4 regions of the Bacillus sp. GW821-FHT11D08 genome follow, and region 4 is predicted to be linked to each of the others. Evidence: riboswitches for the same ligand, from Rfam matches in the RefSeq annotation. Region 4 holds a riboswitch; each other region holds the start of a gene.

Region 1 (3,513 bases), on a different contig from region 4:
ATCGGAGAAATCCGCAGATATTTGCGGGATAACAATCCGATCCGCGTCTCGAGGTCGCTTCGCGATATCGCATATAAAGCGCTTCAAGTAAGAGAGCGGTTAATCAGTGAGACAAGCAGGGAGCCGACAGCAGAGGAAATCGCCAAAGTTCTTGAAGTGCCCCATGAAGAAATTGTGTTTGCCCTTGACGCCATCCAGGATCCGGTTTCACTGTTTGAGCCGATTTATAATGACGGCGGCGATCCGATTTACGTGATGGACCAGATCAGCGATGAGCGCAATAAGGATACACAATGGATTGAGGAGCTGGCTCTGAAAGAAGGCATGAGAAGACTGAACGAACGGGAAAAAATGATTTTGCGAAAGCGCTTTTTCCAAGGGAAAACCCAAATGGAAGTCGCTGAAGAAATCGGCATATCCCAAGCTCAGGTCTCAAGGCTTGAAAAGGCAGCCATTAAACAAATGAATAAGAATATCCATCAATAACGGAAAAAGCCTTTAAACCTTGTTTAAAGGCTTTTTTCATGCGATGGTTTACGTTTGCAAAAAAGTGATGTATTCTAATGTGTAAAAGTTTTTAGAAAATTTAAATAAAGTAAACGGGGGAAACTGCAATGATTTTACAGCTGGACAGTGTGTCATTAAAAAGAAACGGGAAATGGATTTTGAAAGATATTAACTGGCGCGTCGAGAAAAACGAAAATTGGGTGCTGTACGGATTAAACGGAGCCGGAAAAACGGCTTTGCTGAATATGTTATGCTCTTATTACTTCCCCACTTCAGGAGAGATGCAGGTGCTCGGCCATCAATTCGGCAAAACTGAGCTCGGTGACAGGCTCAGAAGGAAAATCGGCCTTGTTTCGGCAGGTCTTCAGCACAAATTATATGCCGCGGACTCCGCTTTTGAAATCGCCCTCAGCGGCGCGTACGCCTCAATCGGGCTGTACGAAACTCCAAGTGAGCAGGTAAGGGAAAAAGCGATCGGTCTTCTGAAGGATTTGGGCGCCATCAGTTACGCCGACAGACGCTATGAAACATTATCACAAGGGGAAAGACAAAGAGCGCTGATTGCGCGGGCGCTTATGGCTGATCCGGAACTGCTGATTTTGGACGAACCCGTGACGGGTCTTGATTTTATGGCAAGGGAGCAGCTGCTGGACACGATTACGTCGATCGCCGAAAAAGAAAATGCGCCGTCCATCCTTTATGTCACCCATCACGCTGAAGAAATTCTGCCGGTATTTGATCAGGCGCTGCTTTTAAAACAGGGCGAGGTGTTCGCCTCCGGGAAAATCAGGGACATGCTTTCTGACGAGCGGCTTACAGCGTTTTTCGATATGCCTGTCAATGTCTTATGGAACAATGGCCGCCCGTTTTTAACACGTGCAAAAGAGGCATCATCCGTAAAATAACATAAATTCACCCTGGGGGTGCTGCCATGCGGCTGAGAGAGACGTTGTCTCAACCCTTAAAGGACCTGATCCGGATCATGCCGGCGGAGGGAAGCGGTGAAAAAAGCGGAGGAAGATCCGTTTTTTACCCGTTTCATTTCATGAATGAAACGGTTTTTTTGATACAGCCAAAGGGGAGATTTCTAATGCATCAGATTGATATGCTGTTACACCAGGCGGAAAAACGGCGGAATGACTTCATACATATTGCTGAAAGGTTGATAGCCTTTCCGACTCCGGCCCCGCCAGCAAGAAATACGGCAGAAGCCCAAAAGTGGGTGGCCGGCTTTTTAAAAGAAACGGGCTGCTCGGTCGATATGTGGGATGTGTATCCGGAAGATCCGAATGTAGTCGGTGTTTTAAAAGGGACAGATTCAAGCAGGCATCAAAGCCTGATTTTAAACGGACACATTGATGTGGCAGAAGCCGGGGGCGAAGACTGGCACTCTGACCCGTTTCAGCCGATCGTAAAAGACGGCATGCTGATCGGAAGGGGCGCCGCTGATATGAAAGGGGGGTTGGCGTGTGTTCTTTTCTCTCTGAAGCTGATCCATGATGCCGGCATTGAGCTTCCGGGCGACCTCATTGTACAGTCTGTAATCGGAGAAGAAGTCGGTGAGGCGGGGACGCTGGAATGCTGCAAACGCGGCTATCACGCGGATTTTGCCGTTGTCGCGGATACGAGCAGCCTGCATATTCAAGGGCAGGGCGGAGTCATCACCGGCTGGATAGAATTGAAAAGCAAACAAACATTTCATGACGGCATGAGGCGCAATATGATTCATGCGGGCGGAGGCACATTCGGAGCGAGCGCCATCGAAAAAATGGCGAAAATCATCACTGCCTTGGGAGAGCTGGAGCGCCACTGGGCGGTAACGAAAAGCTACCCCGGCTTTGCGCCCGGCACCAATACGATCAACCCTGCCGTCATTGAAGGCGGAAGACACGCAGCGTTTGTCGCCGATGAATGCCGGTTATGGATCACCGTCCACTTTTATCCGAACGAAACGCACGAACAAGCAGCCGCAGAAATCGAAGACTATATTAATCGTGTCGCTGACAGTGATCTGTGGCTCAAAGAAAACAGGCCGGTGTTCAAATGGGGCGGATCTTCGATGATTGAAGACAGAGGAGAGGTGTTCCCGGCGCTGGAAATCGACCCGGATCATCCGGCAGTTTCTGTCTTGGCTGCATCACACTCAGCCGTCAGAAAACAGGAGCCCGTCATTGATGTTTCCCAAACCGTAACTGACGGAGGGTGGCTTTATCATGCCGGGATTCCGAGCGTCATATACGGTCCCGGCGATTTAAAAAACGCCCACTCCGTAAACGAGGAAGTGTCCGTTGATGAGCTTATGGACTATACGAAAATTATGCTGAGATTTATCCTCGGCTGGTGCAGCCGCAAAAAAGATTGCCCGATGTGACAAGGTTCAGCCCGGCCGTTCATATAATAGGAAAAAGAACGGGCAAAGGGCGTGATACGGATGATCAGCATATCTGAATTTCAAATAAAAGATGTGGTAAACGTGTCGAACGGAAAAAAACTCGGGAGCATCGGTGATATTGATATTAACGTGACAACGGGAAAAATTCAGGCGATTATTTTAGGCGGCAGCGGAAAAGTTCTCGGTTTTTTCGGAAAAGAAGAGGAAATGATCATTCCTTGGCGAAATATAGTTAAAATTGGGGAAGATGTCATCTTAGTGCGTGTAAACGAACCAAAGGGGGGAGCGTAATCCTCCCTTTACTTGTAAAAAGCCGGAAATCTCAATGTTTCCGGCACATTTATTTATCTCATTTTTCAATCAGCCGCTAAACGTATGCTTAAAATTGTGTTAAAATGAGTGGGAAATTACGCTTTTTTAATGTTTGTCGAAAGGTTGGATCTCCATGAATACATATCACCCGTTTAGTCTTACCACCCCCTCGGCACTCATGATAGAAGACTGGAACTGTGTGAATCAGCTTAACACAAAGGTCATCGCCGGATTCACGACGAAAAACGGCGGGGTCAGCAATCCTCCGTATGAGTCATTAAATACCGGATTGCACGTCCGGG
Region 2 (3,513 bases), on a different contig from region 4:
TGTCCTTGGCTTAAAGAAAACGGATGCTGTGAGGCATGGCGTCTCAGGCCGAATCGGGTTAACAGCTGAAGAGCTTTCTCCTTTGCGGCTCTGCTGCTTTCAAAACCGAACATCAGCTCTTGAATGGCGGAATCTGTGACAAATTGGTGTTCAGGATTTTGGAAAACATATCCGATCAGCCGCCGCAGCTCTTTTTCAGAATAGGAATCAATCGGTCTGCCGTCTATTTTGATGTCTCCGCCCAGCGGACGGATGAGCTTGGCCGCGGCAGAAAGGAGCGTGGATTTTCCTGTTCCGTTAGGGCCGGCAATCGCGGTGATTGAACCTTTTTTTACGGAAAAGCTCACATCCTGAAAAATGACGTCTGTCCCTCTTGAGAATGACAGCTCGTGAACGCTCAGCGCGTCTTCTGCCGAAAGCGCGGCGGGCCGGGGTTCGGGCAGAGACGGTACAGATTCTTGAAACAGCTTTTCTTTACACAATGTAAAAGGAATGCTGACGTGCTCCTGCAATGAGATCACACGCGGAATCGGAATGCCGAGCTGCATCAGCTCTTCAATCTTTGTTTCAAAGATAACGTCCGTCTCTCCGTCCATCACCTTCTGACCCGTTTCGTCAAGAACAATCGTCCTGTCCATCCACGGCGCCCAATGATCAAGCTGATGTTCGATAACGAGAAGGCCGAAGCCTTTTTTTGCTTGAAGATCTTTGATCAGCCGCGCCAATTCACGTGCGGAATATGGATCAAGCTGTGCCGTCGGTTCGTCCAAAATAATGAGTTCCGGTTCCATCGCAATGATACAGGCAAGCGCCACTTTTTGTTTTGAACCGCCTGACAGCGAAGCGATCGTTCGCGTTTTCAAATGAGTGATCTCTAATTTTGCCAAAACGTCATCGATGATTGCGTCCATATCTTCTTTTGTATATTGCAAATTTTCCAGGCCGAAGGCGATTTCATCTTCAACCGTCAGCATGCAAAACTGCTGGTCCGGATCTTGAAACACGACGCCGATGGATCTGGCGGCGGGTTCTGTCAGATGTGAAAGAGGTGTTCCGTATAAAGAAACGGTTCCCGATTGAACCCCATCGCATGCTTCCGGGTACAGACCGTTTAAACAGAGAGCGAGCGAGCTTTTGCCGCATCCGCTCGGCCCGAGCAATAAAGCCCGCTCTCCTTTCCGGAGCTGAAAGGACACGTTTTGAAGAATCGGCTTTTCATCCTGATCATAAGAAAAGGTAAGACGGCCGGCCGATAGAAGGGGCTCAGATGCCTGCATCTTGGTTCACCTGTTTCTTTTTCTTCTTGAATTGTTTTCCGAGCGCCATGCCGTTCAGCACCCCTGTGTAAGCCAGCGCATCACTGATTGCTTTGCCGAGAAGGCCGGCAAGAAGCGCACCTGAGATCAGACGGATGAGAAGCATGACGGCTAATAAACCCGGATTCAAAACAGAGTATCCGGAAACGAACAAGTCATAAATGAAGCTCGTCACAGAAGACCCCATACCGGATAAAAGAAGCACGGGCAGGGTATACACCCGCCAGCGTGTCGCAAAAAAGACCGCTTCCGCACCGATTCCCTGTGCGATCCCGATCAGAATCACCATCGGTCCTGACGGATTTCCGAGTAAGCACTCCACAAAAGCGGCGATGATTTCAGAAACGAGAGCCGCTCCCGGTTTTTGAATAATGTACGCGGCAATTACCGAGACGATAAACCAGATACCGTAAATCGGTTCATAGCTCATCCGGCCGAAAAACCCTGCCGCTATATTGCTTGCATGAGTTGATACTAAATAAATGACAGCAAATACAACACTGATGACGGACATGACGACAATTTCTCTCATTTTCCAATTTTTCATTGTGATCTCCTGCTTTCTTATCGGATAGTTGTTTGTATGAAAGAGTTGATTTTACGAAAGACGATTGATCGTAAGTTTCATATTGCGGTGTCCTCCCCCGTTTTTTAATGAAAAATAAAAAACTGCATATCCGAGGGAATATGCAGCAGCAGAACGAAAACGCATGGGGAAAAACCCTGCGCTCCGGTCAATCTGCACTTCCCCACGCTGGTATTATCCAGATCGGGTTATAAGGGATCAAAACATGCCTGCCGCATGTTTTATCTCAGCCGATAACAGCACCCCTAGTGCGTTTCCTATACAGTTTTTTATGATGACATCATCATAGTTGATCATGTCTGATTTGTAAACAGCCTTTCTTCAAACAGAGTTTGGAATCGGACCGGATGATCATTCATAAAGATAAGTAGAGCCCTTTTGATCAAAAGGAAACGGAGGACATCTATGTTTGTTCATACAGTGCAGTCTGGTGACTCGTTATTTTCCATCAGCAGAAAGTACGGATACCCTGTTGACAGCATCAGAAGCGTCAACGGGCTTGAGGAAACGAATATCGTTCCGGGGCAGGCGCTTTTAATCCCTCTTAATGAATATACGGTTCAGCCGAATGATACGTATGCCGTTATCGCAGGTAAGGCTTATGTGCCGCAGATGCAGCTGATGCAGGCAAACCCGGATATTCCGCCGAACCGGCTGCGGGCGGGTATGAAAGTGAAGATTCCTGATATCTCTAACTATCTTGCGGGAACCCTGCAATTTTATGTCATTCGGACGCCTGAAGCGGATAGAGAGCTAATTAATGATTTTGCGCCGTATTCTTCGGCGATTTCTTTGTTTGAATATCATTTTGGCCCGAATGGAGATATCATTAACGATTTAAACGACAGAACCGCAATAGAAACCACATGGCAGAACAGAGTGCGTCCGCTTGCCGTCATTACGAATCTGACAGAAGGGGGATTCAGTCCGGAATTAGCCCATCAAGTGCTGCAAAATCCGACGGCAAGAACGAATCTCGTCAACAATATCGTCTCCTTAACCGTAAGAAAGGGATACGGCGGTGTAAATATTGATTTTGAACGGGTCAGAGAAGCTGACAGGGACCTCTTCACAGGATTTCTCCGGCAGTTAAAAACCCGGCTTTCAGAGCATCAGCTCGCGTTAACGATATCGGTTCCGGCGAAAACAAGTGATGCAGTGCCGTGGCTGAGGGGATATGATTACGGCGGAATCGGAGCCGTGGTCGATTATATGTTCATTATGGCGTACGACTGGCACCACGCCGGCAGTGAGCCGGGACCCGTGGCGCCTTTGACAGAGGTCAGGCAAACGATCAATTTTGCCATCAGCAGGGTGCCGAGAAGAAAAGTGATTCTCGGTGTTCCGCTATACGGGTATGATTGGGTGATTCCGTACCGTCCCGGAACGATCGGATCCGCCATCTCCAATCAGCGCGCCATGGAAACGGCCATGAAGCACCAATCAGTGATCCGTTATTCCCAGCAGGAGCGTTCCCCTTACTTCCGGTATACTGATGAAAATGGAAGAACGCATGAAGTGTGGTTTGAGGATGTGCGGAGCATGAGTGAAAAAATGGTTCTCGTCCGGGAGTTCGGACTGCAGGCGATCGGCGCGTGGCAATTAACGCTC
Region 3 (3,513 bases), on a different contig from region 4:
ATTAGCCGGTTTTATTCAAAACGCATTTTTAATGACGCTTATTATTTCGACGATATCACTCGGTGTGGTGGTCCCGACTTTAAAGGAAGAACGGATTATGAACTCCAATATCGGCCAGATCATCCTGCTTGTCGCCGTTATCGCGGACTTGGCTACGATGATTCTGCTCGCTTTCTTCTCTTCTCTTTACGGAGAAGACAGCGGAAATATGTGGCTTCTGTTGATTCTCTTTGCCGCGGGGGTCGTGCTGTATTTCTTCGGCAGGATCTTTAAACACCGTTCATTTGTGCAGTCGATGTCTAAAGGCACCGTGCAGATCGGCACGAGAGCCATTTTCACACTGATTATCGTGCTTGTCGCTTTATCGGAATCTCTCGGGGCGGAAAATATTCTCGGCGCGTTTTTGGCAGGCGTTCTGGTATCGCTTCTGTCTCCGAATAAAGAAATGGTGGAACAGCTTGATTCCTTCGGCTACGGGTTTTTAATTCCGATCTTTTTCGTCATGGTCGGGGTGAAATTGGACATTTGGACGCTTTTCCAAGATCCGAAAACATTAACGATGATTCCGCTGCTTCTGCTTGCGCTGTTTATCAGCAAAATGTTCCCGGTGTTTTATTTAAAGAAATGGTATGACAAAAGAACCGTGTTTGCTTCGGGCTTTTTGCTGACGTCCACGCTGTCGCTTGTTATCGCGGCGGCTACGATCGGAGAAAGGCTCCACATTATCAGCGCCAATATGTCCGGCGCGCTGACTTTAGTTGCGGTTATTGCCAGCATCATCACGCCGATCGGCTTTAAGAAATTATACAAACGGCAAAGTGCGCCGCAGGAAAAAAAGCGCATTACATTTATCGGCGCCAACCAGATGACGCTTCCGGTTACGCTGGAATTGCCCGATGAGGAATATGAAGTACGGGTCGTCCATGTGTATCAGGAAAATGCCGGGGAAACGCTTGCGGAATCCGTTTTTTCGGTTGACACGATTTCTGATTACGAGCCCGGAACGCTTGAGTCGCACGGTATTTTCAAAACGGATATTCTTGTCGTGGCGACGGGAAATGAAGATGTGAACGCTGAAATCGCCTTAATAGCGAAAGAGAAAGGGACTGAGCGTATCATCGCAAGCGTCGGCTCGGTTGAGCATGAAACAAAACTGAAAGAAGAGGGCATCAGTATTTTTTCTATCCTTCTGTCTACAAAGACGCTCTTGCGCGCATTAATTGAGGCGCCGGGCGTGATGAGCCTCCTGACGAATGAGGAGTCTTCGTTATATCAGATCAATCTGGAAAACCCGGCGTATAACGGCATCATTCTGCGAGAATTTCCGCTGATGGGCGATGTGATTTTCGTCCGGATTTTCAGAGGTGTGGACAGCATCGTTCCGCACGGAGACACGCGGCTGAAAACAGGAGACCGTCTCATCGTCACGGGCTCGCGCAACTACGTGTCGGAACTGAGAAAAATCCTTGAAGCTTGACCAAATTGCAATTCGTGATAATATAGAAGGCATAACAAATAAATCAATAATCGTATGACCACTAGGGGTGTCCTTCATAAGGGCTGAGATAAAAGTGAGACTTTTAGACCCTCATAACTTGAACAGGTTCAGACCTGCGTAGGGAAGTGGAGCGGTATTTTTTGGGGGTTCCTTTTATCCATTTAAATTCCAAACCACTTTTCCGATGCGGGAAGGTGGTTTTTTTTATTTTATCAGGGGGGAAGACATAATGACATTTTCTGAAGAATGCAGACAGGCGGCTGCCGAATGGTGGGACGGAAGTTTTGTTCATCCGTTTGTAACGGGAATCGGTGACGGAAGCCTGCCGATAGACCGTTTCAGCTATTACGTGCTGCAAGATTCCTACTATTTGACGCATTTTGCAAAAGTTCAGGCGTTCGGCGCCGCATATGCCGAAGACTTGTTTACGACGGGCAGGATGGCGGGCCACGCTCAAGGGACATATGAAGCGGAAATGGCGCTGCACCGCGAGTTTACGGAGCTTTTAGGGATTACGGAAGAAGAGCGTGCGGCATTTAAACCGGCACCGACCGCCTATTCTTATACGTCTCATATGTACAGATCGGTGATGAGCGGCAATTTTGGAGAAATATTAGCTGCGCTTCTGCCCTGTTATTGGCTATATTATGAAGTCGGCGAACACTTAAAGGAGTGCAAACCGGAGCATCCGATTTATGAAAAATGGATCGGTACATACGGCGGAGACTGGTTCAGACAGCAAGTCGAAGAACAGATCAGCCGTTTTGACGAGATTGCTGAAAACAGCACAGAGGACATCCGCGCGAAAATGAAAGAGAATTTTGTGATTTCAAGCTATTATGAATATCAATTTTGGGGAATGGCCTATCAAAAAGAAGGCTGGTCCGAGAAGGGCGGAAAAGAGGTGGAATCTTTTGGAGCTGCACGCGGTAACTGATAATCGCAAATCCGTTGCCGAGCTGGCCGAGGATATTCTTTCGATTCAGCGCGAAGTAAGCTTTATCCATATCCGTGAGCGGGATAAAACAGCGGGAGAAATCATGCAGCTTTTGTCCCTTTTGAAAAAGGGCGGTGCGGATAAGGACAAATTGATCATCAATGACAGGGCGGATATCGCGCTATTTGCCAACATACACCGTGTTCAGCTTCCGTCCCGCAGCTTTTCCGTAAAGCAGGTGCGAAGCAGATTTCCCCATCTTCATATCGGACGTTCGGTTCATTCGCTGAAAGAAGCCATCCAAGCTGAAAAGGAAGATGCGGATTATGTGGTGTTCGGCCATGTATTTGAAACCGAATGTAAACAAGGACTTGAAGCAAGAGGCATCAGCCTGCTTTCAGAGATCAAACGCACGCTTTCCATCCCCGTTATCGCAATCGGCGGAATGACACTGCAGACGATCGGACACACAAAGCAGGCGAAGCCGGACGGAATTGCCGTCATGTCAGGCATTTTCTCAGCTGAAAATCCTGAGGAGGCGGCAAAACGGTATGCACGCGCGGTAAGGGAGGCCGATTATGAAGAAGCACTATGATACGGCGGTGATCGGCGGCGGAATTATCGGGTGCGCCATTTCTTATGAGCTGGCGAAGACGCAGCAAAACGTTGTCTTGTTTGAAGCCGGAGAAGTCGGCCGAAAAACGACAAGCGCTGCCGCGGGAATGCTGGGCGCTCATGCGGAATGTGAAAACCGGGATGCGTTTTTTGATTTTGCCATGCACAGTCAAAGGCTGTATGAAGCGGCGGGGCAAGAGCTTGAGGAAGCTTGCGGCATTGACATCAGGCGCCATAACGGCGGAATGCTTAAACTGGCGTATACCGAAGAAGATATCGCCCGTCTGCGGAAGATGGATGATCTACCTTCCGTCACCTGGCTTTCAGCGGAAGATGCCCTTGAAAAAGAGCCTTACGCTTCAAAAGACATTCTAGGCGCAAGTTTTATAAAAGACGATGTCCATGTCGAACCGTACTATGTTTGCAAAGCGTATGCAAAAGGGGCGCGGCGCTATGGCGCTGA
Region 4 (3,513 bases):
CGGCAGCCTTTTTTAACAGCCCGGGAGGCAATCAGCCGCAAAAGATGAAGCGGTCAGGAGCCTTTATTGAAAAACCATTATCAACACGCGCGATTTCCACTTTAAAGCGCTATTTAGAGCACGCTCCGAACGAAAACGCCAGTGTGTGGCAGCAATCTCTCGGCGGGGCGGCCGGACGGATCGCTCCGGACCAAACGGCATTCTACTATCGCAACGCAATCATTGCCCAAGAATATATAACAACTTGGACATCTGCTGAAGAAGAAAGACAAAATGTCCGCTGGATCGAAGGACTGAGAACGTCCCTATCAAGAGAAACGATGGGAGATTACGTGAATTGGCCTGATAGAGAAATCAGAAACTGGCTGCAAACGTATTACGGAGAAAATGTTCACCGCCTCCGTCAAGTCAAAACGAAATACGATCCGGAAAATATATTCCGCTTTGAACAGAGCATTCCGCCGCTTCGCCGTTCACCGTTTTTCTAAAAAAGATGAAGATGGGCAAACTCCATCCTCATCTTTTCTTTTATTGATATAAGCGGCTTCCCTTCTCTGCAAACTCTTTTGCTTTTTCTTTCAGCCCTTCGTTGACGGCCTCGTCTTCAGTAAGTCCGTTTTCCTTCGCATAATCACGAATATCCTGAGAAATTCTCATGCTGCAGAACTTCGGACCGCACATCGAACAGAAGTGAGCCGTTTTTGCGCCTTCAGCCGGCAGCGTTTCATCATGATATTCCATTGCTCTTTCAGGATCAAGCGACAAATGAAATTGATCACGCCACCGGAATTCAAACCGCGCCTTAGACAGAGCATCGTCACGGATCTGTGCACCCGGATGCCCTTTAGCAAGGTCTGCGGCATGTGCCGCGATTTTGTACGTAATGACGCCTTCTCTTACATCATCACGATTCGGCAGCCCCAAATGCTCCTTCGGCGTGACATAGCAAAGCATCGCCGTCCCGTACCAGCCGATCATCGCCGCGCCGATTGCTGAAGTAATGTGGTCATAACCCGGAGCGATATCCGTCGTTAATGGCCCGAGCGTGTAAAAAGGCGCCTCTTTACAAATTTCCAGCTGCTTGTCCATGTTTTCCTTAATTTTATGCATCGGCACATGACCCGGTCCTTCGATCATCACTTGCACATCGTGCTTCCACGCAATCTCCGTCAATTCTCCGAGAGTCTCCAATTCCGCAAACTGCGCTTCATCATTGGCATCCGCAATCGAACCGGGGCGAAGCCCGTCACCAAGAGAAAAAGCGATATCATAGGTCTTCATGATTTCACAAATTTCTTCAAAATGCGTGTACAGAAAGCTTTCCTGATGATGAGCCAGGCACCATTGCGCCATAATCGCCCCCCCGCGGGATACGATTCCCGTCGTGCGTTTAGCCGTTAACGGGACGTAACGAAGCAATACGCCGGCATGGATGGTGAAATAATCCACGCCCTGCTCCGCCTGCTCAATCAATGTGTCACGATAAATGTCCCACGTTAAATCCTCGGCAATGCCATTTACTTTTTCAAGCGCCTGATAAATCGGCACCGTCCCCACAGGCACGGGGCAGTTGCGGATAATCCATTCACGCGTCGTATGAATGTCTTTTCCCGTGGATAAGTCCATCATCGTATCGGCGCCCCAGCGAATCGCCCACGTCATTTTTTCGACTTCTTCTTCGATAGAAGATGTAACAGCCGAGTTGCCGATATTGGCATTAATTTTCACATGAAAATTCCGGCCGATAATCATCGGCTCGCTTTCCGGGTGGTTGACGTTAGAAGGAATAATCGCCCGGCCGCTCGCCACCTCTTCCCTGACAAATTCGGGAGACACGTGCTCACGTATTGCGATAAACTCCATTTCCGGCGTAATGATGCCTTTTCTCGCATAATGCAATTGTGTTACATTTTTCCCCGGCTTGGCCCGAAGCGGTTTCCGCTGTAGGCCGGGGTATTCAGCGGCACGGCCCTCTTTTTTATAACCGTTGTCTTCAGGTCTCACGGTCCGGCCGTTATATTCTTCTACATCTCCGCGCCCGGTAATCCACTTTGTGCGGAGCGCCCCCAGCCCTTCATGAATATCAATCTGTACATCTGGGTCTGTATACGGCCCGCTCGTATCATAAACACGGACCGGCGCATTCTCCTCTTCCCCGAATGCCCCCGTAGTCGCACTCAGGCTGATTTCCCGCATCGGCACTCGTATATCGGGCGAAGAACCTTCTGCATAAACCTTTTTACTGCCGGAAAAACTCGACATAATGGAAATGTTCGCTTGCTGTACTGATTGATTTTGCATACAAATCTCTCCTTTATCATTTGAATAACAGAACCAAGCTCAGCACCAGCACAAAAAAACCGGGTTCAAAGAAGAACCCGGTTTTGCAGTCAGAAAGAAACTATTATTGTTTTCATCAACAATAATAAAACCTTTACTTCCCCACGCTGGTACGAACCAGATCAGGTCCAAAGGGTTAAGAAGCCGCCGCTTCTCTCTCAGCCCGCTCAGACGGGCACCCCCAGTAACTATTGATTTCGCTCTCATCGTAACATAAGTTGTGTACAAAAAAAAGCATATTATCAAAATTCAGATAACGGTACGGTCATAAGCTCTGTTTCCCGAACGCCTTTTTCGGTATTAAAAACCCGATAACCCTTTGCGGTTTCCCTGGAAGAGACAGCCCGGAACAGCTGACCGTCTTTATAATGAAGCGCAGCGCCGTCATCAGCGGCATAGCCCTCCCTGAGTTTCTTTTCTGAAATCAGACGGTGATACACCGGCCGGCGCTCCGCTTCTCCGTCATAGTGCGGACAAAAGCTTCCCGGCAAAAATCCTAAAGCTCTTAACTCTCTCAAATCTCCAGCCGAATCCGTCAATCCTTCTTCATACCAGCAAATCGCCCCGGCGCTGAGACCCGCCAACATGATGCCGTTTTCCCAAGCCTCACGAAGAATAAGGTCAAGCCCCCACTCTTTCCATAAGACAAGCATATTGCGCGTATTTCCGCCGCCGACATATATAATATCTTTCTTCATGAGAAAGGATCTGAGATCAGAACCCGGCGGTTTAAACAGCGACAAGTGATCCGGCTCACACCGCAGCTTTTGAAAGACCTGATAAAACATGCCGATATAATTCTCCGAATCTCCGCTTGCCGTCGGCAAAAAACAAATTTTCGGCTTTGACCGCGCCGACTGCTCTAAAATATACTGATCCAGCACAAGATGATCCGGCTCCATGGAAAAGCCCCCGCCGCCCATTGCAATAATCTGCTTCAATGTCATCACCTCTTTTTTCCTCTAGTATAACAGCTCATAAAAAGGCGTTATCCCCATTTCGGATACCGCCTTTAAAAAGTATTTGTTATCTGAAAAATGAAAACGCACCGTATAACACAACGGAGATCCCCGCGGCGATAAGCGCCGGAACAAGCTTCGAACGGGCATACTTCACAACATCGATCCCCAACACCGTACAGGTTGTCACCGTATTATCACTGAGAGGAGAAGC

What was found. A riboswitch is a leader RNA that binds a small molecule or an ion and turns the genes downstream of it on or off. The one in region 4 is predicted to bind thiamine pyrophosphate.
Region 1: it holds a riboswitch for thiamine pyrophosphate, as region 4 does, so the genes downstream of both, AC1RRX_RS06665 (acetylornithine deacetylase) here and thiC (phosphomethylpyrimidine synthase ThiC) in region 4, are expected to answer to the same signal.
Region 2: it holds a riboswitch for thiamine pyrophosphate, as region 4 does, so the genes downstream of both, AC1RRX_RS05610 (ECF transporter S component) here and thiC (phosphomethylpyrimidine synthase ThiC) in region 4, are expected to answer to the same signal.
Region 3: it holds a riboswitch for thiamine pyrophosphate, as region 4 does, so the genes downstream of both, tenA (thiaminase II) here and thiC (phosphomethylpyrimidine synthase ThiC) in region 4, are expected to answer to the same signal.

What each region holds. Positions count from the first base shown of each region.
Region 1 is NZ_JBXARS010000002.1:617,977-621,489, forward strand. Features, by position in the region: gene sigG (RNA polymerase sporulation sigma factor SigG) at 1-486, shown strand, start outside; gene AC1RRX_RS06660 (ABC transporter ATP-binding protein) at 615-1,412, shown strand; TPP riboswitch at 1,417-1,521, shown strand; gene AC1RRX_RS06665 (acetylornithine deacetylase) at 1,598-2,878, shown strand; gene AC1RRX_RS06670 (YlmC/YmxH family sporulation protein) at 2,939-3,190, shown strand; gene pgeF (peptidoglycan editing factor PgeF) at 3,345-3,513, shown strand, end outside.
Region 2 is NZ_JBXARS010000002.1:369,473-372,985, forward strand. Features, by position in the region: gene AC1RRX_RS05605 (ABC transporter ATP-binding protein) at 1-1,277, opposite strand, end outside; gene AC1RRX_RS05610 (ECF transporter S component) at 1,264-1,863, opposite strand; TPP riboswitch at 2,046-2,159, opposite strand; gene AC1RRX_RS05615 (glycoside hydrolase family 18 protein) at 2,308-3,513, shown strand, end outside.
Region 3 is NZ_JBXARS010000002.1:214,711-218,223, forward strand. Features, by position in the region: gene AC1RRX_RS04665 (monovalent cation:proton antiporter family protein) at 1-1,477, shown strand, start outside; TPP riboswitch at 1,531-1,639, shown strand; gene tenA (thiaminase II) at 1,728-2,435, shown strand; gene tenI (thiazole tautomerase TenI) at 2,413-3,030, shown strand; gene thiO (glycine oxidase ThiO) at 3,014-3,513, shown strand, end outside.
Region 4 is NZ_JBXARS010000012.1:2,359-5,871, reverse strand. Features, by position in the region: gene AC1RRX_RS18425 (FAD-binding oxidoreductase) at 1-488, shown strand, start outside; gene thiC (phosphomethylpyrimidine synthase ThiC) at 529-2,301, opposite strand; TPP riboswitch at 2,423-2,533, opposite strand; gene AC1RRX_RS18415 (Type 1 glutamine amidotransferase-like domain-containing protein) at 2,583-3,281, opposite strand; gene AC1RRX_RS18410 (Na+/H+ antiporter NhaC family protein) at 3,367-3,513, opposite strand, start outside.